DNA from 4 places in the Streptomyces sp. GbtcB6 genome. Region 2 is predicted to be linked to each of the others. Evidence: riboswitches for the same ligand, from Rfam matches in the RefSeq annotation. Region 2 holds a riboswitch; each other region holds the start of a gene.
What was found. Region 2 has a riboswitch for cyclic di-AMP ahead of KVT45_RS58025 (C40 family peptidase). Riboswitches for the same ligand answer to the same signal wherever they lie in the genome.
Positions count from the first base shown of each region.

Region 1: it holds a riboswitch for cyclic di-AMP, as region 2 does, so the genes downstream of both, KVT45_RS24255 (transglycosylase family protein) here and KVT45_RS58025 (C40 family peptidase) in region 2, are expected to answer to the same signal.
Region 3: it holds a riboswitch for cyclic di-AMP, as region 2 does, so the genes downstream of both, KVT45_RS19060 (transglycosylase SLT domain-containing protein) here and KVT45_RS58025 (C40 family peptidase) in region 2, are expected to answer to the same signal.
Region 4: it holds a riboswitch for cyclic di-AMP, as region 2 does, so the genes downstream of both, KVT45_RS43390 (C40 family peptidase) here and KVT45_RS58025 (C40 family peptidase) in region 2, are expected to answer to the same signal.

Region 1 covers NZ_JAGXJL010000014.1:101,697-108,909, forward strand. Annotated here, with positions in the region: gene KVT45_RS24235 (Ppx/GppA phosphatase family protein) at 213-1,154, opposite strand; gene KVT45_RS24240 (DUF501 domain-containing protein) at 1,262-1,786, opposite strand; gene KVT45_RS24245 (septum formation initiator family protein) at 1,873-2,352, opposite strand; gene eno (phosphopyruvate hydratase) at 2,462-3,748, opposite strand; gene KVT45_RS24255 (transglycosylase family protein) at 4,125-4,805, opposite strand; cyclic di-AMP (ydaO/yuaA leader) riboswitch at 4,810-4,984, opposite strand; gene KVT45_RS24260 (transglycosylase family protein) at 5,194-6,192, opposite strand; gene KVT45_RS24265 (cytochrome P450) at 6,391-7,213, opposite strand, start outside.
Region 2 covers NZ_JAGXJL010000002.1:119,490-126,702, reverse strand. Annotated here, with positions in the region: gene KVT45_RS58025 (C40 family peptidase) at 1-1,969, opposite strand, end outside; cyclic di-AMP (ydaO/yuaA leader) riboswitch at 1,980-2,133, opposite strand; gene KVT45_RS03520 (DUF1996 domain-containing protein) at 2,562-4,541, shown strand; gene KVT45_RS03515 (lipase family protein) at 4,832-6,148, shown strand; gene KVT45_RS03510 (NAD(P)H-dependent oxidoreductase) at 6,202-6,660, shown strand; gene KVT45_RS03505 (hypothetical protein) at 6,852-7,213, shown strand, end outside.
Region 3 covers NZ_JAGXJL010000010.1:161,349-168,561, reverse strand. Annotated here, with positions in the region: gene KVT45_RS19075 (DUF2092 domain-containing protein) at 1-430, opposite strand, end outside; gene KVT45_RS19070 (CHRD domain-containing protein) at 750-1,703, opposite strand; gene KVT45_RS19065 (polyprenyl synthetase family protein) at 1,836-2,846, opposite strand; cyclic di-AMP (ydaO/yuaA leader) riboswitch at 3,872-4,068, shown strand; gene KVT45_RS19060 (transglycosylase SLT domain-containing protein) at 4,074-4,562, shown strand; gene KVT45_RS19055 (HAD family hydrolase) at 4,576-5,382, opposite strand; gene KVT45_RS19050 (hypothetical protein) at 5,532-6,137, shown strand; gene KVT45_RS19045 (FAD-dependent oxidoreductase) at 6,155-7,213, opposite strand, start outside.
Region 4 covers NZ_JAGXJL010000045.1:17,911-25,123, forward strand. Annotated here, with positions in the region: gene KVT45_RS43380 (M23 family metallopeptidase) at 1-447, shown strand, start outside; gene pcrA (DNA helicase PcrA) at 479-2,977, opposite strand; cyclic di-AMP (ydaO/yuaA leader) riboswitch at 3,291-3,465, shown strand; gene KVT45_RS43390 (C40 family peptidase) at 3,473-4,615, shown strand; gene KVT45_RS43395 (tellurite resistance/C4-dicarboxylate transporter family protein) at 4,965-5,933, shown strand; gene KVT45_RS43400 (hypothetical protein) at 5,946-6,299, opposite strand; gene KVT45_RS43405 (C40 family peptidase) at 6,757-7,213, shown strand, end outside.

The sequences.
Region 1 (7,213 bases), on a different contig from region 2:
TTCGACCGACCCGAGCGGGGCCTGGTGCGTGCAGCTGCAAGGCGGAGGAGGCGTAGACGATCAGCCGCTGCCGCGGCGGGCGACGCGGTGGGGGCACCTCCCGGCCGAAGGCTGGGGGACGTCGGCGAGTGACGACAACGCCGCTGGGGGTACCCCCTCTGGGGGAGTGCGTGCCAGGCCCCGCGACGCCGGGATGATCCAAACGACAGGGCCTAGGCGATGGACCAGGCGATCCCGTCGAGGATGTCGTGCTCGCTCACCACGACCTCCGTCGCGCCCACCCGCTCCATGATCGACTGGAGGACGAGGGCACCGGCCCCGATGACGTCGACGCGCCCGGGGTGCATGGAGGGGACGGCCGCCCGCTCGGCGTGCGTCGACCGCAGCAGCCACTCGGTGATCTCCCGGACCCGGGCGTAGGGGATGCGGGAGTGGTGGATGGCGGCGGAGTCGTACTCCGGCAGGTCCTGGTGGATGGCGGAGAGGGTGGTGACGGAACCGGCGAGACCGACCAGGGTGCGCGCCTCGCGCAGCGGCACGGTCTCCTCCGCGAGGTCCAGGGCGCGCTCGATGTCGGCCCACATGGAGGCCGTCTCGGCCTCGGTGGGCGGGTCGCTGACGTGCCCCTCGTGCACGAGATGCCGCTCGGTCATCCGCACACAGCCGACGTCCACGGAGCGCGCGGCCCGCACGTGCTCGTCCCCGACGACGAACTCTGTCGAACCGCCGCCGATGTCCACGACGAGGAAGGGCTTGGCGAGGTCGTCGCGGCCGCTCAGCTCCCTGGTCGCCCCCGTGAAGGAGAACTCGGCCTCCTGGTCACCGCTGATGACCTCGGGTTCGACACCGAGGATGTCGAGCACGCCGCGCACGAACTCGTCCCGGTTCTCGGCGTCACGGGACGCGGACGTGGCCACGAACCGCAGCCGCTCCGCCCCGTACTCCTTGATGACCGCCGCGTACTCCCGGCAGGCCGCGAAGGTCCGCTCCAGCGCCTCCGGCGCGAGCCGCCCGGTCCGGTCGACCCCCTGCCCGAGCCGCACGATCACCATCCGCCGGTCCAGATCGACGAGCTCCCCGGTCTCCGGGTCCGCGTCGGCGACGAGCAGCCGGATGGAGTTGGTTCCGCAATCGATGGCGGCGACGCGGGTCATGGCGGTGGGTTCCTTACTCATTCAACCGACCGAGTCGGGTGGTGGGTGGGGGAAGGTCTCGGGGGTCCAGGGGGCGGAGCCCCCTGGGACGGTGAGCTGTCCGACGCTCAGTCTCCAGCGGAGGGCACCACGCACGCCCCCTTGGCCCACCACTCCGGCAGCATCGCGATCGCCTCGTCGCCGAGCGGGTTCACGCCGGGGCCGGCGGCCAGCGAGTGGGCCACCAGGACGTGCAGGCACTTCACCCGGTCCGGCATGCCCCCGGCGCTCGGAAAGCCCGTCAGTTCCTCGATCTGGTCCCGGCGCCGGATGTAGTCCTCGTGCGCGGCCCGGTACGCCGCCGCCAGCTCCGGATCGCTCTCCAGCCGCGCCGTCATCTCCTTCATCACGCCGTTGGCCTCGAGGGTGCCGATCGCGGACGCGGCCTTCGGGCACGTCAGGTAGTACAGCGTCGGGAACGGCGTCCCGTCCGGCAGCCGCGGTGCGGTCTCCACGACGTCCGGCTGCCCGCACGGGCACCGGTGCGCGATCGCCCGCAGTCCGCGCGGCGGCCGCCCGAGCTGCTGCTTGAAGGCCTCGACGTCCGCGTCGGTCGGCTCGGTACGCGGAGTGGAGGGAGGAGCCGTTTCCATGCCTGTCTTTCTGCTCTGCTGCGCTACTGCTCTGCTGCGCTACTGCGCCACTGCTCTGCTGCGCTACTGCTCTGCTGCTCTGCTGCTCACTGGTCGGACGACGCGTCGGACTTGTCGACGCCGTCCCAGACGTTCGCGTACCAGGGCCGGTCGGCCGCCCCGAGGTAGGCGTGCGCCTGCTTGGCGGCACCGGGATCGATCACGACGTACCCGGTCTCCCCCGGCATCACATAGTGCAGCCGCTGCCGGATCTGCTGCTCGGCGTACGCGTCGTCCTGCCACCGCGCCTTGAGGTCCCGCAGCTGCTCGACCCGCTGCCGGGCCTGCTGCTGCTGGCGTTCGAGGTCGGAGATCTCGGCGCGCTGGGAGACGTACTGCCGCATCGGATAGGCGAGCGCGACGATCATCGTGCAGAGCACGATCGCGAGCAGCGCCGCGCGGCCGGTGAGCCGGGAGCGGCGGGCCTGGCGCCTGGTCTGGGAGCGGTAGACCCGGGCCGCGGTCTGCTCGCCGAGCAGCTTGAGCCTGGTCGCGGTGGAGAACCGGTCCCGGTCCTTCACAGCCATGTCCCCGCCTCCCTGGGTCAACCCTGGTACGTGCGTACGTCCCCGGACACGGTACGGGACCGGGTACGGGGACGTACGTACGACTGGCTAAGCCATGACTCCGTAAGGCTCAGCCCTTGAAGCGGGGGAAGGCGCTGCGGCCCGCGTACACCGCCGCGTCGTCGAGGATCTCCTCGATGCGCAGCAGCTGGTTGTACTTGGCGACGCGCTCGGAGCGGGCCGGGGCGCCGGTCTTGATCTGGCCGCAGTTGGTGGCGACGGCGAGGTCGGCGATGGTGACGTCCTCGGTCTCGCCGGAGCGGTGCGACATCATGCACTTGAAGCCGTTGCGCTGGGCGAGCTCGACGGCGTCCAGGGTCTCGGTCAGGGAACCGATCTGGTTCACCTTCACCAGCAGGGCGTTGGCGGTGCCCTCCTCGATACCGCGGGCGAGGCGCTCCGGGTTGGTGACGAACAGGTCGTCGCCGACGATCTGGACCTTGTCACCGAGCTTGTCGGTGAGGACCTTCCAGCCGGCCCAGTCGTCCTCGAACAGCGGGTCCTCGATGGAGACCAGCGGGTACGCGGCGACGAGCTCCTCGTAGTACTCGGTCATCTCGGCGGCCGAGCGGGACTTGCCCTCGAACTCGTACTTGCCGTCCTTGTAGAACTCGGACGCGGCGACGTCGAGCGCAAGGGCGATCTGCTCACCGGGGACGTAACCGGCCTGCTTGATCGCCTCCAGGATGAGGTCGAGCGCGGCGCGGTTGGACTCCAGGTTCGGCGCGAAGCCGCCCTCGTCGCCGAGACCGGTGGCCAGGCCCTTCGACTTCAGGACCTTCTTGAGGGTGTGGTAGACCTCGGCACCCCAGCGCAGCGCCTCGGAGAAGGACTCCGCGCCGATCGGGGCGATCATGAACTCCTGGATGTCGACGTTGGAGTCCGCGTGCGAGCCGCCGTTGAGGATGTTCATCATCGGCACCGGCAGCAGGTGCGCGTTCGGGCCGCCCAGGTAGCGGAAGAGCGGGAGGTCGGACGCCTCGGAGGCGGCGTGCGCGACGGCGAGGGAGACGCCGAGGATGGCGTTGGCGCCGAGCGAGCCCTTGTTGTCGGTGGCGTCCAGGTCGAACATCGCCTGGTCGATGAGGCGCTGCTCGGTGGCGTCGTAGCCGACCAGCTCCGGGCCGATCTGCTCGATGACGGCGAGGACGGCCTTCTCGACACCCTTGCCCAGGTAGCGGTTGGGGTCGCCGTCACGGAGCTCGATGGCCTCGAAGGCACCGGTGGAGGCACCGGACGGAACGGCGGCACGACCCGTGCTGCCGTCGTCGAGGCCGACCTCGACCTCGACCGTGGGGTTGCCTCGGGAGTCCAGGATTTCCCGGGCTACGACGACGTCGATGGACGGCACGAGCATCTCCTTCTTGGGATGTGACGCTGGTTGTGCGGGGCGCACGCGGGCCTTGCCGGCCCTTGCTCAGCCTTGCGACTAGAGCCTAACCGTCCCAGGGCCGTCGGCCGGCACGACCGACCGGCCCGTGGACACACAGACGGTACTCATTGTTCACGTGCGGAACAAAGAGGGTCCCGATGAAGAACGGGAGAAGAGCGGGCCAAGAAGGGGACGGCAAAGAGAAACCCCGCCCCGGTGCGTACGGGGGAAAACGCACCGAGGCGGGGGCCCGTGGGGACGGGGGTGGCCCTCACGTGGCCTCCACTATGGGGACCGCGGTTGTGCGGGCGCTGTGGTTCAGCTGGGCGCCGCCTAGTACTTACGGCGGTCGCCCCCCGTCCTACTTGAGGTGGAGCTGCTGGCCCGGGTAGATGAAGTCGGCGTCCTGGACGATGCCCTTGTTCAGCTTGAACAGCGCCTGCCAGCCGCCCTTGACCTTGTGCTTCTCGGCGATCGAGCTGAGGGTGTCGCCCTTGACGACCTTGTACTCGCCGTCGCCCTTCTTGACCTTCTTGCCGGCCGGGGTGGTGACCGTCTTGGTCGCGGCCGGACGCTCGGCGGAGCGGGAGGCGGCCTGCGTGTCGGTCGTACGGCTGCTCGTGCCGGCGCTGCTGCTCGACGAGGAGCTGGAGCCGCTGCCGGTGTAGGCGGCGCTGGACAGGCCCGTGCCGCAGGTCGGCCAGGCACCCTTGCCCTGCGCGGCGAGGACCTTCTCGGCGATCTGGATCTGCTGGGCCTTGGTGGCCTGGTTGGCCTGCGCGGCGTACTGCGTGCCGCCGTACGCGGCCCAGGTGGAGGCGGAGAACTGCAGACCGCCGTAGTAGCCGTTGCCGGTGTTGATGGCCCAGTTGCCGCCCGACTCGCACTGGGCGACGGCGTCCCACTCGGAGGCGGTGGCGGCGGAGGCGCTGCCGGCCGCCATCAGCGGGGCGGCGACGGCGACGCCGGTGACACCGGCGACAGCGATGGCGCGGACGGCCTTGGACGGACGACGGTGCTTGCCCTTGCCGGAAAACAGCATGGATCGATCCCCTCACCGACGCCTGCGAGGTGAGCTGTCGGGTTCGGGCCGGTTGAGTTGCCCGGCCGCACACCCGTGTGTCGGTGCGCGGCTTCACCCCGAGCCGGATCGGCAGCCTCAACTACCGGTCCCGGCACTTACCTTGGGTCCCCCGCTCCTGCCTACGGCGCTTGACGCGTCGACTGTTCCCGGACGGCCGCTGGCAGGACTCGGCGTTGCGACGGCCGGGGCTCGTGGTGACGAGCGGCCTTGACCGTAAACAGGGCATCCGGTGAATTTCAAAGATGATCAGGGCTTCTGAGACTCATCCCACACTTTCACCAAACCGGACATTTAACTTCTAAGTGGGGCGGCCGGGAGACGCCAACTCCCGCCGCTTTTCGTCCGTTTAGCTACCGAGTTTCAGGGTCTGACCGGCGGCGATGTTGTTCGGGTCGGTGCCGATGGCCGCCTTGTTCGCGGCATAGAGCGCACGCCATCCACCGTCGAGGTCAAGGGAGTCGGCGATGGAGGCGAGGGTGTCGCCGGCGTGGACGGTGTAGGTGCCGCTGTCGCGGGAGGCGTGACGGCCGGAGGAGGTGGCACTCTGACCGTTTGTCACGTTTTCGTCCGCCGAGCCGCCCCGATGCTTGCCGCCGCTACTGACGGCCCCCGTGTCGACCAGGCTCCAAGAACCCCCGGTCTGCGATGAATTGTCCGATCCGTCAGCCTCGGAGATGACGGGACTCTCACTCGCCTTCGAGGCACCCGAGCCGGAGCCGGAGTCGGAAGATCCCGACTTGTCCGTCTTGCTGGATTTACCGGAGGCGTCCGCCTTGGAGTCACCGCTCGCACTCGGGGAGGGAGTGGCGGAGTCGCCCCCGGAGTCCGCGGCACCCGAGGAGGAACCGGAACCAGAGGAGGAGGAAGAAGACGACGAATCCGACAGCCCGGAGGACGAGTCCGACGAGTCGGAGGAACCGGACGAATCACCCGAGTCGCCGAGTCCCGTGTCGACGTTCACCGAGGCGTCGTCGGACGAGAGCCCGGCGAGCAGCGCACAGGTCCGCCAGGGCTTGGTGCCCTGGTCGGCGAGTATCTTCTCGGCGACCGCGATCTGCTGCGAACGGCTCGCCTGGTCGGGCGTACTGGCGTACTCCAGGCCTCCGTACTTGCTCCAGTCGTCCAGGGACATCTGGAGGCCGCCGTAGTAGCCGGTGCCGTTGTCGGCGCTCCAGGAGCCGCCGCTCTCGCACTCGGCCACCTGGTCCCAGGTGGAGCCGTCGGCCGCGTGGGCGCTCACCGCACCGAGGAGCGGGATGGCGATGGCGGAGCCGGTCACCCCGGCCGCGACGAGGAGAGCCGGAGCCTGACGGGGGCGACGGTGACGACCGTTCCCGGAGAGCATGCGGAAACCTTTCGAGCGACAGCGGTGACCGGCACGGCGGGTCCCGCAGGGCGCCGTGCTGATGGGTGAACGTATCGGCAGACGATCACTTGTCACAAGTTAATGCCGCGCAGATCACGTGAAGATCACAGACTTGAACGCTGGTCACCTTTTGCCCGTACGGACCTGTAAGGGCTTCGGCGAGGGCCCGGCAAGGGCTCATCGTCCGGCGGGCGTGAACTCCACGGGGAGTGTGCGAAGTCCGCGCATGATGAGCCCGCCGCGCCACCGCAAATCCCCTTCTTCCACAGCGAGTCGCAGGTCGGGAAGACGGGTGAGGAGGGTGGCGAGGGCGGTCTGGCCCTCCAGGCGGGCGAGCGGGGCGCCGAGGCAGTAGTGGATGCCGTGGCCGTATCCGAGGTGCTGGTTGTCCCGCCGTGACAGATCGAGGGTGTCCGGCTGGGCAAACCGCTCCGGGTCCCGGTCCGCCGCGGCCAGGACGACCAGGACCGGGTCGCCGGGCGCGATGTGCTGCCCGCCGATGTCGACCGGCTCGGTGGCGAACCGCCAGGTGGCCAGCTCCACCGGCCCGTCGTAGCGCAGCAGTTCCTCGACACCGGTCTCCAGCAGCCCGCGCTCACCGGCGGCGAGTGAGTCCTGCAGCCGGGCGCGCTGCTCAGGATGGGTGAGCAGGGCGTACGTCCCGTTCCCGATCAGGTTGACGGTGGTCTCGAACCCCGCGAACAACAGGATGAACGCCATGGCCGCGGCCTCGTTCTCGGTGAGGTGCTCACCGTGGTCCGAGGCCCGGATGAGCCCGGAGATGAGGTCCTCACCGGGAGCCGGCTCGGCGGGCAGCGCCTGCCTCTTCCGGTGGATCAGCTCGGCCAGATACCCCCGCATCTTCTTCACCGACCGCGCGACCCCGCCCCGCGGCCCGCCCCCGTGGCGGATCATCATGCCGGCCCAGTCCCGGAAGTCGTCCTGGTCCTCGCGCGGGACGCCGAGCAGGTCGCAGATGGCGTAGATGGGGAGCGGGAAG
Region 2 (7,213 bases):
AGTCGTAGGCCCCCGGCCCGGTCGCCCCCCAGACGCACGGCCGGCCGATCTGCTCCCGCGCGAACGCCAGCGCCTTCATGGCCTTGCCCGGCTCGGCCGCGACGCCCGGCTGGACGTAGACACCGGGGTCGGCGAAGGCAGCGGGTGCGGGGGCGGTGGGGACCGGGGCGGCGACCTGCGGGGGTGCGGTCGGCAGGGGGGTGGTGGGGAGCGGAGCCGTCATGACCGGGGCGGCGGTGGGCATCGCCATGGTGGGCGCGGCCATCATCATCGCTTCGGGCGGCGCGGCCATGGCCATCGGCACCGCGGCCATCGCGGGCGTGGGGGGTGCCTGCATCGGTGCCGCCATGGGTGCCGGTATCTGCGCTGCCATGGGTGCCGCCATGGGCATGGGCATCGGTGCCGCCATCGCGGCAGGGGGAGTTGCCATCGCTGTGGGCATCGCGGCGGCGGTGGCGTAGGCGTATGCGGCGTCGCCGGGCTGCATGGCTGCGGCGTAGGCACCGGTCATGTCGGCGCCGGGCTGCATGGCTGCGGCGTAGGCACCGGTCATGTCGGCGCCGGGCTGCATGGCTCCGGCGTAGGCGCCGACCATGTCGGCGGCGGGCGCCGTGGCGTAGGGGGCGGCCTGCGGCATGGCGGCCATGGGCGCGGGGGCGGCGGGGGCTGCCGTGGCGTACGCGTCGTTGGCGTAGGAGTAGGCGTAGGCGGTGTCGGCGGCGGCCTGGGGCACCTCGCTGTAGCCGGCGGCCGCGTTCGGCGACATGACCCGGAAGCCGCCCATGTCCATCGGGGCCGGGGCGGGAGCGGCGGCGGGCGCCGCGGTCGGGAAGGCGCCGGAGTCGGTGGGGACGGCGGTGGGGAAGGCGCCGGCGTTCGTGGGAACCGCGCTCGGGAACACGCTGGTGCTCATGGGGTCCGCGGTCGGGAAGGCTCCCGCCTCGGCCGAGTTCGGCATCGGGAACGAGCCCGTGGCGCCCGGCGTCATGATGCGGAAGGAACCGCTGTCCCCCGGAGCCGGAGCCGGAGCCGGAGCCGCGGCCTGTGCGGTGGCGGTGGCCATGTCCATGGGAGGCACACCCGGGAACGCCCCGGTGTCCGAGCCGCCCGGGGTCATGATGCGGAAGCCGGTCGTGTCCGCCGGAGCCGGAGCCGCGGCCTGGGCGGTGGCCATGTCCATGGGAGGCACGCCCGGGAACGCCCCGGTGCCCGAGCCGCCCGGGGTCATGATGCGGAAGCCGGTCGTGTCCGCCGGGGGCGTGGCACGGCTGGCGCCGGTGCCGCCCGGGGTCATGATGCGGAACGTACCGGTGTCGGTCGCGGACACGATCGGGATGCCGCCTGTCTCGGCCACCGCGGGGATCGCGCGGGTGGCGGCGAGGGCGTCGGTCCGGAAGGAGCCGCTGTCGGTCCGCTGGTTCGGTATGCCGACGGCGGGAGCCGCCCACTGCTGCACCGCGGCCTGGGCCTCGGGCGTGGGCCACGGGGTCTGTGCGGTCGGCACGGGCTGGGCCGCCGGGGCCGGGGCCGGTTCGAGCGCGGCCACCGCGCGCTGCTCCAGCATCGGGCGCTGCTGCGGCAGCTCGCGGACGACCTCGATGGCGGTCTGCGCGGACGGCCCCGCGGTCAGCTCCAGCCGGGCCGGGCCGGAGTCCTCCAGCTGGCCGAGCAGGTCGGCGGCCATGGCGCTGACGGGCCGCCGCGGACCGGGCCGGGCGGGCCGCCGGTCGGAGGGGAGTGCGGCCGGGACGCTCGGCCCCAGCTTCGAGCGGGCGCCCTCGAACCACTCCCGGGCGATGTTGTCGAGGCCCGGGTCGTCGCGACGGGGCCGCTTGAACAGCGGGACACCGCGTGAGCGCGAACCTCCGCTCATCGCGCGCGTGGCGTTGTAGTTCCCGGTGGCGTTCTCGGCCTGGTCGTACAGGCTGTTGATCCGCTGCCGAACCTCGTCACGGCTCTCGGGCGCCATTGAGGGGTGGTGCTCCTTCCGTACTCCGCCTACCGAGTTAGCTGTCGGGTTCGGGCGGTGAAGTCCGGAAGGCATGCCCTACGGCCCCTGTCCTCGCGGACGGTCGGCCGATTCACCCCAGTGGTCGGTTGGGTCCCCGGCTCCGGATTCGCCCCTGGGAGGCACCGGACTCGGCGGAGGCCGCGCGGCCCGACGGGATTCGCCGGGGGGAGCCGAGCGGCTTGCCCGTCAACTTAGCCAACTTGTGTCACTCGTGTGAAGGTTGAAGTGCGTAATGTCCGATACGTATTTGTGATGTTCGTCTTAGCGTTCGGAACTCGACCGTACGGGACGGCATTTCGCGCGCATCCATTGCTTTCGCAGGGTCACCGGGGTGTTGCCGTCGGTCGCGTCGGCCCGCTCCGGAACTCCCGCTTTCTGTGAGGTCACCGTGAATTCGTGGGTCTGTTGAACACGGTGGCACCGGGGGCCGTATAGGGCGGGGGATTTCCATGCCCGGCCGACCACGAAACGCAGGGGAACGACCTTGAGACGCAACAGGCGCAGACGCCCGACCGGCGCACAGCGCGCGACCTTCGCAGCGGTCGCCCTGATGCTCGGCGGTGGAGGACTGGTCGCGGTGAACGTGTATGCCTCGGCCACCGAGGGCGGGGACCAGCAGGCCCAGGCCGCCACCGCTCAGGTGCTGTCCGCGCCCACGGTCTACTGCCCCGACGTCGGCAGCCGGCTGACGGACGTGCCCGACGCGGCCCGGGAAGCCGTCGACGGTGAACTCGCGCAGCTGGACCAGCAGATCGCGGCCGCCTACCAGCAACTCACGGAGTCCGCCGCGGCGATCGAGCAGAACCCCGGCCTCGCCGACGAGACGATCATGAACCCGCTGAAGGAGAAGCGGTCCGAGTCGATCCAGCGCATCGCCGACGCCATCGGCCGCGAGGGCGACCGCCCGCAGGGTCTCGACGACCTCGCCGCCTGCACCCTGCGCTCCTCGAACCAGGGCGACGGGCAGTCGGCGGCCCCCCAGGGCGGTGCCACGCCGAGCCAGAGCGGCCAGGGCAGCGCCGCGCCGAGCCAGGGCACCGGCATCGGCGGCCAGGGCGGCAACGGCCCGGTCGCCGCCGACTACGCGGACATCACCTCCGTACAGCCCAATGTCACCACCCCGGCCGAACAGTCCGACGGCTCCACCGGCACCTTCTCCTCCAGCTGCGGCGTCAACGCGAACGGCCTGTTCAACTCGGACAACGTGATCGTCGCGCCCGGTGTCTCCAACGGCGCCCACCACTTCCACGACTACATCGGCAACCAGTCCAACAACGCCTTCGCCAGCGACCAGGACCTGGCGAACGCCGACACCAGCTGCGCGGACCAGGGCGACAAGTCCACGTACTACTGGCCCGTGCTGCGGCTGCAGAACGGCCGGCAGGAGCGGGACGCCGACAAGCCGGGCGGCGGCACCGAGGGCAACGCCGGGCAGATCGTCACGGCAAAGCAGGTCACGCTGACCTTCGAGGGCAACCCGACCTCCAAGGTCACCGAGATGCCGCGGCTGCTGCGCATCATCACCGGCGACGCCAAGGCGTTCGTCAACGGCCCGGCCAACGCCAACGCCTCCTGGAGCTGCACCGGTTACGAGGACCGGCAGCTCAAGGACAAGTACCCGCTCTGCCCCTCGGGCAGCGACGTCGTGCGCACGTTCAAGTTCCAGAGCTGCTGGGACGGCCGGAACATCGACAGCGCCAACCACCGCACCCACGTGGCCTTCGAGGCCCCCGACGGGAGCTGCCCGGCCGGTTTCCAGGCCATTCCGCAGCTGGTGCAGCGCATCGTCTACGACGTGGACGCGCCGAGCCTCCAGGACGGCGGCCGTACGGTCCCGCTGTTCGCGGTGGACTCGTTCCCCGAGCAGCTGCACAAGCCGGTCACCGACCACGGCGACTTCATCAACGTCTTCGACGACAGCCTGATGCGGAAGATGGTCGACTGCATCAACTCCGGCCGCAAGTGCGGTGCGGGGGCCGACGAGCAGCCGCCGGCCGAGAGCGCGGAGCCGTCCGAGCCGAGCGACACCGCGAGCCCGGTCGCCCCGCCGGCCGAGACGCAGAGCGCCGAGCCGTCCGAGCCGGTGACCGAGCAGCCGTCGTCCGAGCAGCCGTCGTCCGAGCCCCCGGCCGACACCCCGGCCACCGAGACCGCCCCCGCCTCCGACAACGCCTCCACCCCCGCCTCCGGTGACACCGGGCTGCCGAGGGTCTACGCGACTGCGTCGCCGAAGAAGACGTCGACCACGAAGTCGTCGGGCGGCGGTGTCATCAGCAAGCCGACGCAGCGGCCCGAGACCGAGGCGCCGACCGGCAGCGCCGCCGCCACGCCGACCGACACCGCGGTCGCCGCCCCGGCGGGTCAGGAGACCCCGGCCACCGGCTCCCAGACGGAACCCCAGAGCGAGCCCCAGGCGGTCCAGGGCGGTCTCGCCGAGACCGGCGCCCACCTGTGGCCCGCGCTCTTCGGCGGGCTCCTGCTGGCCTCCGGGGGCGCGCTGCTGTGGCGCACCCGGCGGAACTCGGTCTGACCCTTCTCACGCGCCGCGCAGCATGTCCTGGGCGGGCTCGAACGTGGGGAGCACCTCGTCGTGCTCCGCGCCGCCGAGCCCGCCCAGGGGCAGGACTGCGCGGCCCTCGCACGAATGTGCGTCCGCAGGGGCATTGTTGACTGCGCGTCACATTACTGAACCGTAACCTGACGGCAGCTACCGCCGGTAATGCATTGCTCGTTACCGTCGGGTAAAACGCACCCGCCCCGTCGGCCGCTCCGGGGACTTCCTCCGCACCTCCCACGTCCAGCACGTCCAGGAGGTTCCCCATGCCTGTCCGCGTTCGCCTGCTGGCCACCGCCCTCGCCGCTGCGGCCTGCCTCTGCCTCCAGACCCTGCAGGCCACGGCCTCCCAGGCGGAGGTCTCCAGGGGTGTCACCATCCCCGCCTTCTACGACCCGCCGGCCACCCTGCCCACGGCCGACGGCGCCCTCGTCCGCACCGAAGCCCTCCCGCTGGCCCTGAGCCTGCCGAGCCTGCCCGGCCCGCTGCCGGGCCGCGCGACCCGGCTGATGTACAAGTCCACCGACTCGGCGGGCGACCCCGTCGCCGTCACCGGCGCCTACATCGAGCCCACCCTCCCCTGGCTCGGCCCCGGCGCCCGCCCGCTGGTCGCGCTGGCCCCCGGCACCATGGGGCAGGGCGACCAGTGCGCCGCCTCCATGGGCCTGCAGTACCCGCTGATCCTCAACGGCCAGACGGTGTCCGTCGGTTACGAGGACCTGTCGATCTACCGGCTGCTGGCCGAGGGCGTCGCGGTCGTCGTCACCGACTACGTCGGACTCGGCGCCACGGACCGGCTCCACACCTACGTCAACCGGCTCGACGGCGCCCACGCCGTCCTGGACGCCGTACGCGCCGCCCGGAACCTCCCCGGCGCCTCGGTCACCGCCGCCTCGCGGGTGGGCCTGTTCGGCTACAGCCAGGGCGGCGGCGCGACCGCCGCGGCCGCCGAGCTCCAGCCCGCCTACGCCCCGGACATCACCCTCTCCGGCACCTACGCGGGGGCGCCGCCCGCCGACCTCACCGCCGTCACCGCGGCGATCGACGGCAGCGACCTGGCCGGTGCCCTCGGCTGGGCCGTCAACGGCTTCGTCCAGTCCGACCCGGCGCTCAAGCCGATCGTCGACGCCCACCTCGGCGCGGCGGGCCGGGCCGCCCTCGCCGACCTGTCGACGATGTGCGTCGCCGACGCGCTCCTCGCCTACGGCTCCCAGCACAGCTCCGCCTGGACGAACGACGGCGGCTCCATCTCCGAGGTCGTCGCCGAGGAGCCCGCCCTCAAGGCCTTCCTGGACGAACAGCGCATCGGCCGGACCGCGCCGGTGAGCCCGGTCCGGCTGGCGACCGGCGTCAGCGACGACCTCGTCCCGCACGCCCAGGCGCGGCGGCTCGCCGTCGACTGGTGCGGCGAGGGAGCGAACGTCACCTATGTGCCGGTGCTCCTGCCGGACGCGGGCCGCGCCCTGCTGAACCACTTCGAACCCCTGCTCACCGACCAGGGCGACGCCGTCGCCTGGCTCACGGCCCGCCTCTCCGGCATACCGGCCGTCTCCAACTGCTGGAGCATGCCCGTACAGCCCTGAACGCCGCCCGCCGCCGGTTGCCGTCGGCGGGCACCGCACGGCAGGGTGCCGGTGTGCCCACCTTGCTGATCGTCCATCACACCCCCTCACCGCACTGCCAGGCCATGTTCGAGGCCGTGGTCTCCGGGGCGACCACCCCGGAGATCGAGGGCGTGCGAGTCGTGCGGCGGGCGGCGCTGTCCGCCACCGCCGCCGACGTGCTCGCGGCCGACGGGTACCTCCTCGGCACCCCGGCCAACCTCGGCTACCTCTCCGGTGCCCTGAAGCACTTCTTCGACCAGATCTACTACCCGTGCCTGGACGAGACGCGCGGCCGCCCCTTCGGCGCCTATGTGCACGGCGGCAACGACGTCACGGGCGCCCTGCGCGCCCTCGACTCCATCACCACCGGCCTCGGCTGGCGCCGGGCGGCCGAACCGGTCACGGTGACCGGCGAGCCCGGCAAGGCCGACATCGAGGCGTGCTGGGAACTGGGCGCGACGGTCGCCGCCGGCCTCGCCACCGACGCCTGACCGGTCGCCGCCGGCCGGCGTGAGCCGCGCCTCGGTCCGCCGCGATCGCCCGCCGCACAGCACGCCGGACCCGGGCCCGCCATGCACGCCGTGTCCGTGCACCCGCTTCACCCGGACGGACGAAGGTGCGGGCGCCGGATCCAGGGCACACGATGGGACCAGGCCATGTCGTCGATCCCAGGGAGCGTCGGATGGCAGCGCATCGCCGTGCCTCCGGGCCGCCCGCGAAGGAGATGCTGCGGGACTGCGCCCGTGACGTGGTGGCCGTCGCCGAGGGCATCCGCGAGGTCTCCGCGCGGACCAGCTCCGTCCTGTTCTCCCCGGCGCTGACGAGTTCCGCGCGCCGTCGCCCGCGCACCGGCATCGCCGCCCGCTGGGCGCTGCTGCGGACGCTCACCAACAAGCAGGGCCTCGGCGGCTCGGCGATCGTCGCGCCGGACGGCGTCGGCCATCTGCTCGGCGCGGCGGGGGAGGCGCTGGGCCGGGAGAGCCTGGCCGCGCTGGTGGCGGTCACCTCGCTGCGGCTCAGGATCGCCGCCGTACTCCTCGACCA
Region 3 (7,213 bases), on a different contig from region 2:
GCTTCTCGGGACCGTCGGCGGCCACCCGCAGGGTGTGCGTGCCGGAGGCCAGCTCGGTGAGCTTGCTGGTGGGGTCGGCCGACGAGCCGTCGCCGCTGCCCTGCGTCGCGCCGGACAGCAGGCTGCTCTCCAGACCGCCGAGGTCGGGCAGGCCGAGGTCGGTGCTGATCTTCACGGTGCCGGACAGCTGCTGCACGTCCGACTTGGCGATCTTGTTGATGAGTTCCTGCGCGGTGATCTTCGGCAGGTCGGGGTCGCCGGAGTCGGCGAGTGCCGGGACCAGGCCGATCGTGGCCGCGGCCACGCCCACCACCGCGACCGGGACGACGTACCGTGCGGCCTTGCGCCGCCGCTCGGTGCGCAACTCGGCGCGCAGCTCGTCGTCGGCCTGCGCGGCCCCCGTGCTGTCGTCGGATTCGTACGGTGCCATGTGTGCCCTACCTCCGTCGTCGGCGGCGGCCGTCCTCGCACGTGTCCCACCCTGAGCCGCCATTCTCACCCGAATCGGTGAGTGGTGGTGATTTCCGTGGTTTCCATCTCACCAAATCGGGGGCGGAGAAGCGTCAGACCACGGAGCCAACTCCGTGTACACCTGCGGTATGACACAAGGGTGGAGGCGCCTTCCCCGACCCGTAGGGGTCGGGCGGTGAAGGCGCCTCCTGTCACGTGCCGTGTCCGGTCGGTTCACGTGCCGTGTCCGCTGCTGTGCCGGCTGCGGAGTCCGCTGCCGTGTCCGCTGCCGTGTCCGCTCAGTGCTGCACGAACACGTAGTCCGCCCGGTAGGGGACACCGACGACGGCACCCGGGGTGCAGGAGCCGGCCGGGGCGACGCCGCCGACGGTGTTGAGGCGCAGGATCTCGCCCGTGTGGGCGAGCAGCCCGTGCTTCTTGCCGGACCGGGTGGTCTTGAGGTCCAGTTCGGGGATGTTGCCGGTGCCGTTCGCCGTCTTGGTCACGACGGCTCCGGTGACCGCGCTGCCGTCGGGCGCGACCCACTGCGGGGTGCCGGAGTTCGGTGCGACGAAGGAGTGGCGGATGCCGCCGCCGAGCTTGGCGCTGACGTCCCGCTGGGCGAAGGCGTAGCCGCCGCCGTCGGCGGGCTTGCACTGGTAGATCTGCTTGCCGGTGACGACGGAGGCCTGGAAGCCGCCGTCCTTGAGGTCGGAGACGGTGGTGACGGCGTGCAGCTGGCCACGGAGGGCTCCGCCGGGGAACTGGGCGGTGTGCAGGTTGGCGTAGAAGGCTCCGGGGTCGGTGGTGAGCTGCTTGAGCAGGGCCTTGTCGGTGACCTTGACGCTGCCGGTGACGCTGTGGCCCTCGGCCTTCTGCAGCAGCTTCCCGAAGTCGATCTTGACGCCGCCGTTGGTGCCCTTGGCGCCCTGGTGGATGTGCAGGTCGGTGGGCCCGCCGGTGCCGCGCCAGGTCACGGCGACGGTCACCTTGTCCCCCTTGACCTGGATGAACTCCAGCGCGGCGCCGTCCTTGTCCCCGACGGCGGGCCCACCGGCGACGGGCACCTCGTTGGCACCGCGCAGACTGGCGGCGAGGACGACGGATTCGGCGGAGGCGGCGGAGCTGTGGCTGGTGGTGGAGTTGTGGCTGGTGGCGGCGGATGCCGGGACGGCGGCACCGCCGAGAGCGGTGACGGTGACGGTGATGGCTGCGGCGACGAGGCTCTTGCGGCGCGTTGCGTCGATGACCATGATTCCGTTTTCTCCCCCTGTGTCAGCCGACGCCCCCTGCGTCGGCTTCTGAGAAGGAGTACGGAACACATCTTGGATTAGACTCAGTCCAATGATGTGACCTGAGTCACACAAATGCAGGTCCTCCGGAGGCTATCCGGCTCGGTGCACCACCGCGTCGCACAGCTCCACCAGCGCGGCCTTCGGGTCGCACTCCGGCAGCGGAGCAAGCGCGGCACGCGCCTCCTCCGCGTACCGGACCGCGTCCCGGCGGGCCAGCTCCAGCGCCGGGTGCGCCCGCAGCGCCGCCAGGGCCTCCGCGTGCCGCGCGTCGTCCGTGAGGTCGGAGTCCAGTAGCTCGCACAGGGCGATGTCCTCGGCCAGCCCCGACCTGGCGGCCAGTTCCCGCAGCCGCAGCACGGGAAGCGTGGGCACACCCTCGCGGAGGTCGGTCCCCGGGGTCTTCCCCGACTCGTGGGAGTCGGAGGCGATGTCCAGGACGTCGTCGGCGAGCTGGAAGGCGACACCGAGCCGTTCGCCGTACTGAGTGAGGACGTCGACGACCGTCTCGTCGGCACCGGACAGCATCGCGCCGAAGCGGCAGGAGACAGCGACCAGCGAGCCGGTCTTGCCGCTGAGCACGTCAAGGTAGTGGTCGACCGGGTCGCGACCGTCCGACGGGCCGGCCGTCTCCAGGATCTGACCGGTCACCAGCCGTTCGAACGCGAGGGCCTGGACCCGGACCGCCTCGGGGCCGAGGTCGGCGAGGATCTGGGAGGCGCGGGCGAAGAGGAAGTCGCCGGTGAGGACGGCGAGCGAGTTGCCCCAGCGGGTGTTGGCGCTGTCGACACCGCGCCGTACGGACGCCTCGTCCATGACGTCGTCGTGGTACAGCGTGGCCAGGTGGGTGAGCTCGACGACGACGGCCGACGGCACGACACCGGGCGCGTACGGGTCGCCGAACTGCGCGGCGAGCATCACCAGCAGCGGGCGGAACCGCTTGCCCCCGGCCCGCACGAGGTGCTGCGCGGCCTCCGTGATGAACGGGACCTCGCTCTTGGTGGCTTCTAGCAAGCCTTCCTCGACAGCCGTCAATCCGGCCTGGACATCGGCTTCCAGAGCCTGGTCCCGCACGCTCAGCCCGAACGGCCCGACGACGGTCACGAGGGGTCTCCTGTCTGCTGGTGTCTACTGGCGATTACGCGGTTTGTCGATAGGTCGCTGCCCTCACTCAAGTCAGCGTATCCGGTCGGGTTTCGATCACCGATAGCGCCCACGGTTACACCCCGGGCGCTATCGGATCACGACCGTTATGTTTTTGATCAGCCGATACGATCTGACATCCACTGACTTAACAGGAAGTACGGGCACTTGTCCCGAACCAAGGCATAGGTCGTGTCCCGCACCGGCGGCAAACCTCCCACCCGACTGCCGCCCGGAAACGGCCCCACCCCCTGGCCGGCATCACCTGCCCGGGCGTACCCCTCCGCCACCCGCCGACGCCACCGATGCCGGCGCCGACGCCGCCGAGGGCACCCGGTGCACGAACGGCGGCACCTGGTGCACGCCCGTACACCCTCCTCCACGCGACCACGCACGGCGATCTCCGCACTCCCTCGATCCGCGTTCCCCCGATCGGCACCCACTCGACCGTCACCCCCTTGACCGACGGAACGACGCCCCCCAGCACGACCTGCTTCGCGTGCGCACTCCACTTCCCACCCCGGGCCGGTCAGTGGCACGCGCGCGTACCCGGGGGCTCCGAGGTTGACGGAGGGCGCGCCAGACAGGCGCCTAATTGGACAATTCGGACTACTCATAAAAATCACCCACATTAGCTCCCACTCCGCCACTCCCCGATTGGGCAATCCACACGAATGGGGGCGAGGGGGTTTTCCGTCGAACCAGGAAATAGGGGGATTCCAAGAATCCCTCATGTCTGATTTGCCGTTATTGCGGATTCGTGAAGTAGGTCACGCGGACTGGGCAACGCGAGGTCCATAAGGGGACCCTTCCTTCCCTTTCCCCGTGGGCCAGTTGAGGGTTGGCAGCTGCAAAGGATCAAGTACCCCATACGCCTCAACACAAGGTCAATCGGTGTGTTCTGTGAATCAGGTACTTGTTCCGGACATGTGCCCTCGCATACGTTCCCGCTCGCCGGGCGGACGCCGAATCCTGCCGCCGCCCGTCGTAACCCATCGACGAGTTCATTCGCACGGCAGGAGCGGGGGACCCAGGTAAGTCGCCGGACCGGGCGGCCGACGTCACCAGACAGACGTCGTTCCGGAACGGCCAGGGGTGAAGTCGCATCGTCTTCGGGCGATGCGGCCGGGCACTCCCCGGGCCCGAACCCGACAGCTCACCTCGCAGGCGACGGAGAGGAACAACGCCATGCTTGCTGCCGCTCAGCACCGCACTCCCCGCCGTAACCGCATCATCCGCACGCTCGTCGTCGCCGGCACCGGCGCCGCCGTCCTCGCCCTCCCGCTCATCGGGGCGACCGCCGCCTCCGCCGCCGGGTCCTCCACCTCGACGGCCTCGACCACCCTCGCCGGGTACCCGAACAACCTCGACGGCTGGATCCGCGAGTCGCTCGCGATCATGAGGGAGAAGAGCATCCCGGGCACCTACAACGGCATCTACCGCAACATCATGCGGGAGTCCTCCGGCAACCCGCGGGCCATCAACCTCTGGGACTCCAACGCGGCCAAGGGCATCCCGTCCAAGGGCCTGCTCCAGGTCATCGACCCGACGTTCAAGACCTACCACGTGGCCGGCACGTCGTTCGACATCTACGACCCGGTCGCGAACATCACCGCCGCCTGCAACTACGCCGCCGCGCGGTACGGCTCGATGGACAACGTCCACGGCGCGTACTGACCGACGTCCCACGTCAGTCGAAGAGTCTTTCGAGGACGACGGCGATGCCGTCGTCCTCGTTCGACGTGGTGATCTCGTCGGCCAGTGCCTTGAGTTCGGGGTGGGCGTTGGCCATCGCCACCCCGTAGGCCGCCCACTCGAACATCGGGATGTCGTTGGGCATGTCACCGAAGGCGATGGCCTGTGCGGGGCTCAGCCCCAGATGGCCGGCGGCCAGCGCGAGCCCGGTCGCCTTGGTCACCCCGCAGGGCTGGAGTTCGACGGTTCCCGGCCCCGACATGGTGACCGTCGCCAGCGACCCGACCACCGAGCGGGCGGTCGCCGCCAGTTCGTCGTCGGACAGGGTGTGGTGGCGCAGCAGCACCTTGCTGATGGGCGCGCACCACAGGTCGTCACGCCGGGCGACGCGCAGCGCGGGCAGTGTGGGGTGGGGCATCAGATAGCCCGGCTCGATGAGCGTGAGCCCGTCCACGCCGTCCTGGTCGACCGCCGCGTACACCTGGCCGACCTCGGCCTCGATCTTGCCGAGCGCGGTCTCCGCCAGTTCCCGGTCCAGGGTGACCGACCACAGCAGCCGGTCCGCGCCGGCGTCGTACACCTGCGCGCCCTGGCCGCAGACCGCGAGTCCCGTGCAGCCGAGGTCGTCGAGGAGCGGGCGCACTCTCGGCGCGGGACGGCCGGTCACCACGAGGTGCCGGGCACCGGCCCGGCCCGCCCGCGCGAGCGCGGCGAGCGACCGTTCCGACAGGGTGTCGTCGTCGCGCAGCAGCGTGCCGTCCAGGTCGGTGGCGATCAGTGAGTACGGGGAGGGTGCGACCATGATCAGAGAATACGGACAGTACGCCCCTGGGACTCACTGTGCGTTTCGGCCTCAAGTGGCGCCCGCCGCCTCCGTGATGGGGCCGTTGTCAGTGGCGGGCGTTACGTTTCGGGTGAGCCGGTTTCACTGATCCGACGGGGGTGCTGGTCGTGACGGACGGGCGGGGGGACTTCCGGGCGTATCTGCTGGCGGCGGCGACCGGGGTGCTGGAGCGCTTCCGGGAGGAACTGCGGCCGGAGATCTACGCGTTGTCGTTCCGTATCTGGCGGGTGGACGACGACGACCGCAGACCATATGTGGCGATCGGCTACAACACGGAGAGCCGGTACGAGGCCGAAAGACGCCCCGAGGACCCGGGCGAGGCCCGCTGCAACTACGCGTGCCGGCTCCTCGGCGGGTTCGAGATGCTCGGCAACTGCCCCGAGGACCCGGCCGGCGGTGCGCTGTACGCCGAGGAGGTCCGGCGGCTCGGACTCTGGTTCGACGGGGACGGCGACGCCGCCGAACTGGACGCGACGCGCGAGCCGTTGAGGCTGCACTTCGCCGACGCGTGCGTCCGGCCGGCCCGGGATCTGCACGACGGCGGCCTGATCGGGAGAGTCCTCGGGCGGCCGCTGCCGGTGTGGGTCTTCGACATGTACTGCCCGGGCTGGGAGATCGAGGCCACGCAGGCGGCCAACCCGCCCGAGCTGGTCGAGGAGTTCCTGGCCTGGCAGCGGGCGGCCGAGGAGGCTCAGCCCCTCGGGGCCGGGTGACGGTCCGGCCCGGGGTGTCAGGCGTGGGCCGCCGCCAGGTGCCCGGCCAGGCGGGGTGAGGCGAACTCCGTACCGCACACGAACCGCATGACCGGGCCGTACGACGCCGCCGCCGGGAGCCCTGTGAAGTAGAGGCCGGGTACGGAGGAGACGTATCCGGCGCCGAGTACCGGGGCGCCACGGCTGGCCGTGACGCGGGTGCGCAGCCCGGGGCCGAGGAAGTCCATCGCGGCGATGTCCACGCGGTAGCCGGTGGCGGCTATGACGTGGTCGGCGGTGAGGCGCTCGGTGCCGCCTTCGTGGGTGCGGACGGTGAGGACCGGGGCGCCGGCGCCGCCCGAGGTGTCGGCGCCCGTCACGGCGGCGACCTCGCGGACCTGGACCTTGCCCTCGAAGCGGTCGCGCAGCCACCAGGCGCCGAGCGGACCGAGCACCCGGCGGACCAGGTAGTGGCGGGTCCCTGCCGGAAGGTAGCGGTAGGGGTGCGGGTAGTAGCTCAGCGCCCACAGGGACCAGGCCCGGCCGAACGGCGACTCGGGGCGCAGCTTCGGCTGGTCCCAGGGCGGGGCGCCGAAGGCCACCCTGCCGCGTCCTCGGGAGACCACCCGCACCTGGGCGCCCGCCTCGGCGGCGAGGGCCGCCGTCTCCAGCGCGGACTGCCCGGCACCGACGACGATCAGCTCCTTGCCGGAGAAGCGGGTCAGGTCGTGGTGCTGGGAGCTGTGCGAGACCGTCCCCGCCGGTCCGTCCGCGCCCGCCCCGGCGAGCTCGGCGGGAAGGCGGGCGAGCCCGGACAGGCCGGTGGCGACGACGACCGCGCGGGCCGTCAACGACTCCCCCGAGTCCAGCTTCAGTTCGAAGCCCGCCGGGCCTTCGGCCTTGTGCCGGTCCACGGAGACCACCCGCACCCGCTCCAGCTCGGGCACCAGTTTCTGCTGGAACCACTCGCCGTAGCCGATGAAGGTCTCCACCGGGATGATGTCCTCGTCGGTGACCAGCCGGCGGATGCCCGCGGCGTCGCAGTAGTCGGCGAGGGTGTGCCCGCGCTGCGGGCAGTCCAGGCTGGAGGCGGCCGG
Region 4 (7,213 bases), on a different contig from region 2:
GAGAAGAAGAAGGCCGCGGCCGAGGCGGCCCGCAAGGAGCGGCTGCGCCCGAAGTACGTGCTGCCGGTCACGCAGAGAGGGCTCAGCGCCTACTTCGGCCAGGCCGGCGTGAACTGGATGTCCGTCCACACGGGCATCGACTTCCCCGTCTCCTACGGCACGACGGTGATGGCCGCGACCGACGGCGTCGTCTCCACGAAGTGGAACAGCGCCTACGGCAACATGATGATCGTGACGGCGAAGGACGGCACGGAGACGTGGTATTGCCACCTCTCGTCGTACCGCGTCGCCGCCGGTACGACCGTGAAGGCCGGCGATCCGATCGCGTACTCCGGGAACTCCGGCAACTCGACCGGTCCGCACCTGCACTTCGAGGTGCGGCCGGCCGGAGGCGCCGCCATAGACCCGCTGCCGTGGCTGCGCAGCCACGGGCTCGACCCGACCTGATCGGCGGGCCCCGCCGCAGCGGGGCCCGGAACTACAGCTTCTCCACCGGCGCGTACCGCAGCAGCAGCCGCTTCGGCTTGGCGTCGCCGAAGTCGATCGTCGCCTCCGCGTTTCCACCCGTGCCCTTCACCGCGACGACCGTGCCGAGGCCGAACTGGTCATGGGTGACGCGGTCGCCGACGGCCAGCGAGACCGCCGGCTTCTCCGAGGTCCGCCGGGTGGCGAAGCCGGACGCACCCGAGGCCGAGGAACGCGAGCGGCTGGAGGAGAGCGAGGCCGCCACGCCCGCCGCGGGCCCGGCGGAGACCGGCGCCATCGCCCCGGTCCGCTTCCACTCCAGATACGCGCCCGGGATCTCCTCCAGGAAGCGCGAGGGCGGGTTGTACGACGGCTGGCCCCAGGCGCTGCGCATCGACGAACGGGTGAGGTACAGCCGCTCCCGCGCACGGGTGATGCCGACGTACGCGAGCCGCCGCTCCTCCTCCAGCTCCTTGGTCTGGCCGAGGGCGCGCATGTGCGGGAAGACGCCGTCCTCCATGCCGGTCAGGAACACCACCGGGAATTCGAGGCCCTTGGCGGTGTGCAGGGTCATCAGGGTGATGACGCCGTCGCCGTTCTCGTCCTCGTCGGGGATCTGGTCGGAGTCGGCGACCAGGGCCACCCGCTCCAGGAAGGCGGCGAGCCCGGCCGGCTGCTCGCCCTCGCCCTCGCCGGACTCCTGCTCGAACTCCAGCGCCACGGAGGCGAGTTCCTGGAGGTTCTCGATGCGGGTCTCGTCCTGCGGGTCCGTCGAGCTCTGCAACTCGGCCAGGTACCCGGTGCGTTCGTAGATCGCCTCCAGGACCGTGGCCGGTCCGGCGCCGGACTCCACGACCGTACGGAGGTCCTCCATCAGCGTGTTGAACCGCTTGACCGCGTTCGTCGACCGCGCGGCCATGCCGTACGCCTCGTCGACGCGCTTGAGCGCCTGCGGGAAGCTGATCTTCTCGCGCTGGGCGAGGGCGTCGATCATCGCCTCCGCGCGGTCGCCGATACCGCGCTTGGGGACGTTCAGGATGCGCCGGAGGGGGACGGAGTCCTCCGGGTTGGCCAGCACCCGCAGGTAGGCCAGGACGTCCCGGACCTCCTTGCGCTCGTAGAAGCGGACGCCGCCGACCACCTTGTAGGGCAGGCCGACGCGGATGAAGATCTCCTCGAAGACACGGGACTGGGCGTTGGTGCGGTAGAAGACGGCGACATCGCCCGCCTTCGCCTCGCCCGCGTCCGTCAGACGGTCTATCTCCTCGGCGACGAACTGCGCCTCGTCGTGCTCGGTGTCGGCGACGTAGCCGGTGATCTGCGCGCCCGCGCCCGCGTTGGTCCACAGGTTCTTCGGGCGGCGGGACTCGTTGCGCTCGATGACCGCGTTGGCGGCGGAGAGGATCGTCTGTGTGGAGCGGTAGTTCTGCTCCAGGAGGATCGTCGTCGCGTTCGGGTAGTCCTCCTCGAACTGGAGGATGTTGCGGATCGTCGCGCCCCGGAAGGCGTAGATCGACTGGTCGGCGTCACCGACGACACAGAGCTCGGCGGGGGGCAGGTCGTGCTCGCCGGACGGGGTGTCGGTCTCGCCGGCGCGCGCGCCGGTGCCGACCAGCTCGCGCACCAGGGCGTACTGGGCGTGGTTGGTGTCCTGGTACTCGTCGACCAGGACGTGCCGGAAGCGGCGGCGGTAGTGCTCGGCGACGTCGGGGAAGGCGCGCAGCAGGTTGACCGTCGTCATGATCAGGTCGTCGAAGTCGAGGGCGTTCGCCTCGCGCAGCCGCGACTGGTACATGGCGTAGGCCTGGGCGAGGGTCTTCTCGAAGCCGTCGGTGGCCTGGGCGGCGAAGTCCTCCTCGTCGATCAGCTCGTTCTTCAGGTTGCTGATCTTGGCGCTGAAGGACTTCGGCGGGTACCGCTTCGGGTCGAGGTCCAGGTCGCGGCAGACCAGGGCCATCAGGCGCTTGGAGTCGGCCGCGTCGTAGATCGAGAAGGAGGAGGTGAAGCCGAGCTTCTTGCTCTCCCGCCGGAGGATCCGCACGCACGCGCTGTGGAAGGTCATCACCCACATCGCGTTCGCGCGCGGGCCGACGAGGTGCTCGACCCGCTCCTTCATCTCGCCCGCGGCCTTGTTGGTGAAGGTGATCGCGAGGACCTGGCCCGGGTGCACCTGGCGCGCGCCGAGCAGGTGGGCGATGCGGTGGGTGAGGACCCGGGTCTTGCCGGAACCGGCACCGGCCACGATGAGCAGCGGGGAGCCGGCGTGCACGACGGCCGCCCGCTGGTTCTCGTTCAGCCCGTCCAGGAGCGCGGCCGGGTCCAGGGCCGGGCGGGCGGCGCCGTCGCGGTAGTAGGCGTCCCGGTCCGGGGGCACGTCGAACTTCCCGCCGAACAGATCGTCCGGAATCGACTCCGGAGTGTGCTCGTCCTCGGGCGGCGGCGGAGGTTCCTCGTCATGGCCGCGGGGGGCCTGGAGGCTCGCCAGGAAGCTGTCGTCAAAGAGGCTGCTCATCGCTCTCCGAGTCTAGGGCGCCCCACCGACAACCGGCCGCCGCCCCGAAAACTCGCCCGGGTAACCGAACAGATCCGCTCCGTCACGGCAGGCCGAAACACACCACGGACCCGCGAGTGCCCACCGCAAACCACCGGCACCCTTCCGGACAAGTCGCCCATTCCACCCCATATGAGCCCACCTGAACGAGCCCTAACAACAAGGTCACGAAAATGTATCGGGCATATCGCGCATCAAACTTCACAGAGGCCACACGAGTTGGTTAGCGTGCCGGACAGGCCGTACGACCTCCACCGGCGAACATCGCCGGGCCGCACGGCCTCCGCCGAGTCCGGGGCGCCGCCGCGCATCCGGAGCCGGGGACCCACACCGATCCCGGGGTGAATCGGTCCCGCCTCCCCTCCGGGGAGCGGACCGTAGGGCAACCCTTCCGAACCACCCGCCCGAACCCGACAGCTAACTCGGTAGGCGGAACACTGGAAGGAGTCGCCTCAGTTGGCGTCGCACCGCAAGTCCCGGCCGTCAGGAACGCGCGCGGCGGGCATACGCACCCCCGCGCTGGCCACCGCCGCCCTCACCTCCGTGGCCCTGTTCTCCCAGACGGCCGAGGCCGCACCCTCCGCGGACGGCAAGCCGAGCCTGGAGGAGGTGGAGAAGAAGGTCGACGCCCTCTACCGGCAGGCGGAGTCGGCGACCGAGAAGTACAACGCGGCCAAGGAGCGCACCGGCGAGCAGCGCAAGCAGGTCGACACCCTGCTCGACGACGTCGCCGAGCGCACGGACCGGCTGAACAAGGCGCGTGAGGAGCTGGGTTCGTTCGCCGCGGCCCAGTACCGGACCGGAGCCGACGCCCCCGACACGGCGACCCTCCTGCTCGCGGACACCCCGCAGGACTACTTCGACCAGACGCAGCTGATGAGCCGGCTGACCTCGCGCCAGAAGGACGCGGTCGACGACTACGTCACACAGCAGTCCGCGACCATGAAGAAGCGTCAGGAGGCCGCCCGGAGCCTCGAAACGCTCACCGAGACGCAGGACGACCTCAAGACCGCCAAGACCACCGTCCAGACGAAGCTGGCCTCCGCGCGGGAGCTGCTGTCGCAGCTGACGGCCGCGGAGAAGGCCCGGCTGGCGGCGATCGAGAAGCAGCAGGAGGAAGCGGCGGCCCGCAAGGCGGCGGAGCTGGCGAAGCAGCAGGCCGCGGCCGCCGACCAGGAGGCCTCGTCGTCCTCGACGTCGAGCGGCTCCTCCTCGGGCTCCGGCTCCTCCTCCGCCTACGCCACCAAGGCCGCCAAGGCGATCGCCTTCGCCCGCGCGCAGATCGGCAAGCCGTACGTGTGGGGCGCCACCGGCCCCGGCTCCTACGACTGCTCCGGGCTCTCCCAGGCCGCCTGGAAAGCCGCGGGCGTCTCCCTGCCGCGCACCACCTACGACCAGGTGAACGCCGGCACCACCGTCTCCCTCGCCGACGCCCGACCCGGCGACCTGGTCTTCTTCTACGACGACGTCAGCCACGTCGGCATCTACATCGGCAACGGCATGATGATCCACGCCCCCAAGCCCGGCGCGTACGTCCGGGAGGAGTCGATCTACTACGGCGGCGAGTCGATCATCCACAGCGTGGTACGCCCGGCCTGACCCGCCGGGGGCGCCCACCCCCCCCTCGGGCGCCCCCCTGTCACTCCCCACACCTGCACTCACCCCAACGATCCGAGCACCACCTCGCGCATCCCCCTCCTCACGCGCCTCGTGCCACTCCCCTCACGCCCCCAGCGCTCCGAGCGCCACCCCGCACTTCCCCCGACACGCGCCCCCGACCTTCTCCTCACGCCCCCTCGCACCCCACCGAGCCCGAGCGGCGCGCCTCGCACGCCACCGAGTCCGAGCGGGGTGCGCTCGCGCCCCTGTCCCGCGACCGCGGGGTTTTCGGGCTGCACGCGCGCGTGGCCCGTTCGTGCTGTGGTCGGCCCTCCCTAGCATCAGCGGCATGTCCGGTATTTCCCCCCTCTGCGCCTGGTGGGCGCAGCGTCCGCCGGCGGCCGGGGCCGCTGTGATGGCCACCGGCATCATGTCGGTGGGCTTGCACCTGGCGGGGGCGGAGACCGTGTCCCGGGTGGCGCTGGTGCCGGTCTGTGTGATGTGGGTGGGGCTGGCCGCGGACTTCGTCGTACGGCTGGCGCTCGATCGCCGGCGGTGGGCGGCGGAGGCGCGGACGCCGGGCGCGCTCACCGCCGTGGCCGCGACGACGGTGCTGGGGACGCGGTTCTCGGCGCTCGGGTGGCAGACCCTCGCCGAGGCCCTGCTGGCGCTGTCGGCGGTGCTGTGGCCGCCGCTGCTGGTCCTCGTCGTGCGGCACTGGAAGCCGCGGATGCCCGGCGCGGTGTTCCTGGCCTGTGTGGCCACGCAGGGCCTGGCCGCACTGGGAGCGACGCTGGCGGCGGCCGTGACCACGGCGTGGCTCGCCCACCTCTCGCTGGTCCTCTTCTGGCTGGGGCTGGCGATGTACGGGCTCGCCGTGCCCCGGTTCGAGTGGCGGCAGCTCGCCGAGGGGCCCGGTGACCAGTGGGTGGCGGGCGGCGCGCTCGCGATCTCCGCGCTGGCCGGGGCGAGGCTGCTGGCCGCCGACAGTGCGCGGCTTTACCTGTGGAACGACGACGACCGCGGTGTCCTGCGCACGGTGACGGTGGCGCTGCTGGTCCTGGACCTGGCCTGGTACGTCGTCCTGCTGGCCGCGGAGGCGGCGTGGCCCCGGCTCCGTTACGACGTGCGCCGCTGGGCGACGGTGTTCCCGATGGGGATGACGGCGACGGCGACGCTCTCGGTCGCGGCCGCCGTCGGCGGCCCGTGGCTGAAGTGGCCGGGGCGGGTGCTGGTGTGGGTCACGGTGGCGGCCTGGCTGACGGTGGCGGCCGGCGCGGCGGCGGCCGCCCGTGCCGGCCTCAGGAAGGCCCGCTGAGGATGCCGGGGATCAGGTCCACAGGACGGCGATGAAGATGTTCGCCACCGTGAGCAGTCCCACCAGCCCGAAGGCGCCCTTCTCCACCTTCTCGTCGTCCCGTTTCACGTAGACGAGTCCGAGGATCACGATCAGCAGGGCGAGCTTCACGCCGATCTTGACGGTGTTGACGTGGTGGTCGTCGGCCTCGTTGAGGCCGACCAGGATCACGCCGGTCGCGAGCATGGTGAACGCGCCGTGCAGCATCCCGGGGACGAACCGGGCCGTGCCCTGGCCCATCGCCTTCATCTGGGTGAGGAAGCCGCCGAGGAGCGCGGCGATGCCGATGATGTGCAGGCCGACGAAGAGATGGATGAGTACGTCCATGGCTCCGGAGCCTAGTCAGGGCCGTACGGGGCACCGGGCACCGCCCCCTCCCTCCACGCCCGCCATGCCGCATATATGCACCCCATAGCACCCCGCGTCCCCCGTCAGCCCCGGAACCGCCTCTTCGGTCATCCCGTCCCGAGAAGCCGACGGCTCCGGACCGGAATCCCGGTCACATACCGTCGGGTAACGATCCGGTCACGCCAATTCCGCGCATCGCGTTACCGAGCCGACACACGCGGGCCTAGCGTCCTCCCCCAGGTGACCGACTCCCCACCGCCGCCCGGGCCAGGGGCGGCAGTCGGACACCTCCGCCGAGAAGGTCCGGCGGCGGTCCGTTCCCCCTGTGCGGGCCGCCGCCGGACGCGCAATCCGCAGTCCCCCGCGGCCGTACGGGCGCTCCCCTGGCGTTCGGACGGGCGGGACGGCGGTCGTACGAAAGGACGGGACAGTCCAGGTGGCAGCGCACCGCAAGCCCCGACAGCGCTCGCTCAGCGGCAACACGGCCCGCACGGCCGTCACCCTCGCCCTGGCGGGCGCGGCCACCGCGACGGCTTTCGAAGGGACCGGAAACGCCGAGCCGCAACTGACACCGGCGCAGGTGAAGGCCAAGGTGGACCAGCTGTACCAGGAGGCCGAGGCGGCCACCCAGAAGTACGACGGAGCGAAGGACAAGGCCGACTCGGCCGAGCGGCGGCTGAAGTCACTGCAGGACGAGACCGCCCGCGCGCAGGAGCAGCTCAACTCCGCCCGGGACGCGCTCGGTTCGACGGCGGCCGCGCAGTACCGCGACGGTGGCATCGATCCGGCCTGGCAGCTGGCGCTGTCCAGCGACCCCGACCGGTACCTGGACGACGCGGCGTTCGCCGAGCGGGTCGGCGACCGGCAGGCCGGGGCGGTGGCACGGGTGCGCC